DNA from 2 places in the Ureibacillus thermosphaericus genome. Region 1 is predicted to be linked to the other one. Evidence: a T-box and tRNA genes for the amino acid it is inferred to sense, from the RefSeq annotation. Region 1 holds a T-box; the other holds one or more tRNA genes.
The links. The T-box of region 1 lies ahead of trpS (tryptophan--tRNA ligase). A T-box ahead of a tRNA ligase gene usually reads a tRNA of that ligase, here a tRNA-Trp.

Region 1 (2,454 bases):
ATTTAATGATCATATCATTAGTAATATTATTTATCGTGATATTCGACCTATTCCCATCGCGATTTCCATTTTCTTAACGGTTTCGTTTGCAATGGCATTGGCTTTTTCTGCACCTTCATCTAAGATTTTATCTAATTCTTCTGAATCGATAAGTTCGTTGAATCGTTCTTGAATGGGCGTTAAATGTTCAATTAAGCAAGTAGCAACTCCTTCTTTAAAGGCACCGTATCCAAGGCCTTCGTATTTTTTTACAACCTCATCAATGGATTTATTTGTTACTGCTGCTTCAATTGTAAGTAAGTTGGAGATACCCGGTTTCTTTTCTTCGTCGAAAGCGACAACACCATCTGAATCTGTAACGGCTGATTTAATTTTTTTCATGATTTCTTTAGGTGTATCTAATAAGCGAATTGTCGCTTTTGTATTTGGGTCGGACTTGCTCATTTTTTTCGTCGGGTCTTGCAATGACTTAATGCGAGCTCCTGCTTTTGGTAATTGAATTTCTGGAATTTTAAATACTTCACCATATCGTTTATTGAATCGTTCTGCCAAATCACGAGTCAATTCAATATGTTGTTTTTGGTCTTCTCCAACAGGAACGATATCCGTATTATATAATAGGATATCAGCAGCCATTAACGGTGGATAAGTTAATAGACCAACAGAAACGAATTCTTTTCCTTCCTTTGCTGATTTATCTTTAAATTGAGTCATTCTTTCGAGCTCACCAATGGATGAAATACATTGTAACATCCAGCCAGCTTTTGTATGAGCAGGTACTTCCGATTGAATAAATAACGTTGCTTTTTTCGGATCAATGCCCGTTGCAAGATATGTAGCAGCAAGGGTGCGAATGTTTTGTCGCAATTCTTTTGGATCTTGTGGAACGGTAATGGCATGTTGGTCTACTATACAGTAAATGGCATTTCCTTCATCTTGAAGTGCAGGGAATTGCATAAATGCTCCGATATAGTTCCCCAATGTAATAACTCCAGTTGGTTGTACTCCTGAAAAAATAGTCTTCATTAACACTACCTCCTATTTTTATCCATAAAAAAACATCAAACGACCAATACAAATTGTATTGGGACGAATGATGTATATCCGCGGTACCACCCAGTTTGCCTTAAACGGCCACTCTCGATTCTTCGTAACGTGAAGTGTACGAGCTTTACTACTCACTTTCGTAAAGCCAACTCGAAAGTCCATTCCATTTGCTCTGCGATCTGTTTGCACCTACCACAGACTCTCTAAACGCAGAAATCAAATGTACTACTCTTCGTCATCGTTGTTCAATGTATATATTCGGTAAATTATGAGTGAATTATAAAGTAATTCAAAGGAAAAATCAAACGTGAAAAATTTTTCATTTTGGAATGAGATGAAAAAGATTTGGGTAGTATGGTAGTAGGAAAATGTAAGGAAATTTTATTAATAAATATAGAAATTCTCGATTGTCGTTATCTAATTGAGAAAATGAATTGGAAGATAAAGGAGGGGAGAAAATACAACTTTAGTAGGAAATTTTATGTTAATTGTGAAAAAAAGCTAAGATTCACGAATGTTTTTTTAAATTTATCATATGAATATGTGAATTTTTCAATTATCCTATATTCAAAAGAAAAAGAATGTTGTATAATTGATACAGAATTTAAAATGATATTAATTCTAAATAAATAATAAAGCATAGATGCCTTTGATTTATATATAGAAGGGAAGTGTAACAATGATTGTAACATTATTTACATCACCTAGTTGTACATCATGTAGAAAAGCGAAAGCTTGGCTAGAGCAACATGATATTCCATATAGAGAACGAAATATTTTTTCAGAACCGCTAACAATTAGTGAAATTAAAGAAATATTACGAATGACAGAGGATGGAACTGACGAAATTATTTCTACACGCTCTAAAGTATTCCAAAAGTTAAACGTTGATGTGGAGAGTTTACCTTTACAAAAATTATATGAATTAATCCAAGAACATCCAGGATTACTCCGAAGACCAATTATTTTAGATGAGAAGCGTCTGCAAGTTGGTTACAATGAAGATGAAATCCGTCGATTTTTACCTCGAAAAGTACGTGCTTATCAATTAATGGAAGCCCAAAAAATGGTCAATTAATCATATAATGTAGTGAAAAAGTGTAAATTCAGTCAACGTTTGTTTGACTTGTTTACGCTTTTTTTATTGCATTTTTATTATGAATTCCTTCATAAAGAAAATTCATCCTTTTTTCACTTAATACTTGATTTAATTGATATTGTCATCTACAATTTTGAATAATTCAAATAATTTTATTTGAAGGGTGTTTTTCCTTTTCATTTTCTATTAGTTCATCATACAATAGAATCATAGAATGAAACATAAATATTCATTAAGCGTTTTGTTCTGTATACCAAAGGAAGTAAAGGGGAAAGGCACTAAAGAATTGGGGTGTATTTTACTCCGAT
Region 2 (2,454 bases), 1.6 Mb from region 1:
ATTAAAGCGGTACGCGAGCTGGGTTCAGAACGTCGTGAGACAGTTCGGTCCCTATCCGTCGTGGGCGTAGGAAATTTGAGAGGAGCTGTCCTTAGTACGAGAGGACCGGGATGGACACACCGCTGGTGTACCAGTTGTCTTGCCAAAGGCACCGCTGGGTAGCTATGTGTGGACGGGATAAGTGCTGAAAGCATCTAAGCATGAAGCCCCCCTCAAGATGAGATTTCCCATTGCATAAGCAAGTAAGATCCCTCAAAGACGATGAGGTAGATAGGTCCGAGGTGGAAGCACGGTGACGTGTGGAGCTGACGGATACTAATCGATCGAGGACTTAACCAATCATTTCAATGTCGTTATCCAGTTTTGAGAGAACAACCTCTCGTTATTAAAAAATATAAAAAATACTTGAAAAAAGTATAGAATATGATATAATAATACTTGTCTTTCGGTAAGGAATAAAGCCTAGTGGCGATAGCAAAGAGGTCACACCCGTTCCCATACCGAACACGGAAGTTAAGCTCTTTAGCGCCGATGGTAGTAGGGGGCTTCCCCCTGTGAGAGTAGGACGTTGCTAGGCTTATATAAAATCATTCCGAAGTAGCTCAGTGGTAGAGCAACCGGCTGTTAACCGGTTGGTCGTAGGTTCGAATCCTACCTTCGGAGCCATTCTTCTTGGAGAGTTGTCCGAGAGGCTGAAGGAGCACGATTGGAAATCGTGTAGACGGGGATAACCTGTCTCAAGGGTTCAAATCCCTTACTCTCCGCCATAATTAAGAGATTGGCCCCTTGGTCAAGTGGTTAAGACACCGCCCTTTCACGGCGGTAACACGGGTTCGAATCCCGTAGGGGTCACCAATTCGGAGGATTAGCTCAGCTGGGAGAGCACCTGCCTTACAAGCAGGGGGTCGGCGGTTCGATCCCGTCATCCTCCACCATAAAAAAACAATTAACATTATCGCGGGGTAGAGCAGTCTGGTAGCTCGTCGGGCTCATAACCCGGAGGTCGCAGGTTCAAATCCTGTCCCCGCAACCAAAGTGGTCCCGTGGTGTAGCGGTTAACATGCCTGCCTGTCACGCAGGAGATCGCGGGTTCGAGTCCCGTCGGGACCGCCATAAAAAGTGGGTCGGTAGCTCAGTTGGTAGAGCATTTGACTGAAGATCAAAGTGTCGGCGGTTCGATTCCGTCCCGACCCACCATAAATATGCCGGTGTAGCTCAATTGGCAGAGCAACTGACTTGTAATCAGTAGGTTGAGGGTTCGATTCCTTTCGCCGGCACCATACTTTCCGGAGGGGTAGCGAAGTGGCTAAACGCGACGGACTGTAAATCCGTTCCCTTTGGGTTCGGCGGTTCGAATCCGCCCCCCTCCACCATTACAGGGGCATAGTTTAACGGTAGAATAGAGGTCTCCAAAACCTTTGGTGTGGGTTCGATTCCTACTGCCCCTGCCATTTTTAATTTTCACCAAGATATTTTGGCGACTGTGGCGAAGTGGTTAACGCATCGGATTGTGGATCCGACATACGTGGGTTCGATTCCCATCAGTCGCCCCATACATATTTTAATATACCTGCTTTTGGCGGCTGTGGCGAAGTGGTTAACGCATCGGATTGTGGATCCGACATACGTGGGTTCGATTCCCATCAGCCGCCCCATAAAATAGAATAAAAGTTGTTTATATAATATTATTGGGGTATAGCCAAGTGGTAAGGCAACGGATTTTGATTCCGTCATGCCCAGGTTCGAATCCTGGTACCCCAGCCATTCAAGCGGAAGTAGTTCAGTGGTAGAACACCACCTTGCCAAGGTGGGGGTCGCGGGTTCGAACCCCGTCTTCCGCTCCAGTAATTTGGCGGCTTAGCCAAGCGGTAAGGCACGGGTCTGCAACACCCTTATCACCGGTTCGAATCCGGTAGCCGCCTCCAAATAAATAAATATCGGTTTAACCGATTTATTTTTTTCTCTTTTTTATTATGCCGATGTGGCGGAATTGGCAGACGCGCACGACTCAAAATCGTGTTCCCAAAAGGAGTGTGGGTTCGACTCCCACCATCGGCATTAGGATTCAAGGAAACCTTATATCATCAAACCCTTCAGTAATAATGGGTTCTTTGTCAAATGGTGTTGGTGAATAAATGTTAGTGACATTATTTGGTAATATGTAATCGGATGGCTTAGGGGAAATTCGAGGTTCCCCTAAGCTGTTTTTATTTTCGCTAAGTTTTGGGTAATGAATATTCGGTTTCTAAAGTGATAGAAGGATCGATAACCGAAAGAAATGCGTTTAATCACCTTGATTTTGCTATTAATCCTTTTGTTATAATCATATTTCAACGTATTCTCCACGTAATTGATGTATTTGTTTATTGTCTTGATGGCGGTTTTCATATAGCTGGAAACGCTGTTCTGTTTATTTGCCAAGGTTTTCTTCAAGAGCTCAAAGTCTTTGGTTTT

Region 2: it encodes a tRNA-Trp, which carries the amino acid that the T-box ahead of trpS (tryptophan--tRNA ligase) is inferred to sense. The anticodon was not compared.

The regions. Positions count from the first base shown of each region.
Region 1 covers NZ_AP018335.1:1,469,112-1,471,565, forward strand. The annotation lists gene trpS (tryptophan--tRNA ligase) at 31-1,026, opposite strand; T-box leader at 1,083-1,295, opposite strand; gene spxA (transcriptional regulator SpxA) at 1,730-2,125, shown strand.
Region 2 covers NZ_AP018335.1:3,338,890-3,341,343, reverse strand. The annotation lists rRNA gene UtA1_RS16190 (23S ribosomal RNA) at 1-339, shown strand, start outside; rRNA gene rrf (5S ribosomal RNA) at 462-577, shown strand; tRNA gene UtA1_RS16180 (tRNA-Asn) at 592-666, shown strand; tRNA gene UtA1_RS16175 (tRNA-Ser) at 675-767, shown strand; tRNA gene UtA1_RS16170 (tRNA-Glu) at 781-855, shown strand; tRNA gene UtA1_RS16165 (tRNA-Val) at 860-935, shown strand; tRNA gene UtA1_RS16160 (tRNA-Met) at 957-1,033, shown strand; tRNA gene UtA1_RS16155 (tRNA-Asp) at 1,038-1,113, shown strand; tRNA gene UtA1_RS16150 (tRNA-Phe) at 1,122-1,197, shown strand; tRNA gene UtA1_RS16145 (tRNA-Thr) at 1,205-1,280, shown strand; tRNA gene UtA1_RS16140 (tRNA-Tyr) at 1,289-1,373, shown strand; tRNA gene UtA1_RS16135 (tRNA-Trp) at 1,378-1,451, shown strand; tRNA gene UtA1_RS16130 (tRNA-His) at 1,478-1,553, shown strand; tRNA gene UtA1_RS16125 (tRNA-His) at 1,580-1,655, shown strand; tRNA gene UtA1_RS16120 (tRNA-Gln) at 1,690-1,764, shown strand; tRNA gene UtA1_RS16115 (tRNA-Gly) at 1,770-1,844, shown strand; tRNA gene UtA1_RS16110 (tRNA-Cys) at 1,852-1,925, shown strand; tRNA gene UtA1_RS16105 (tRNA-Leu) at 1,976-2,058, shown strand; gene UtA1_RS16100 (ISL3 family transposase) at 2,197-2,454, opposite strand, start outside.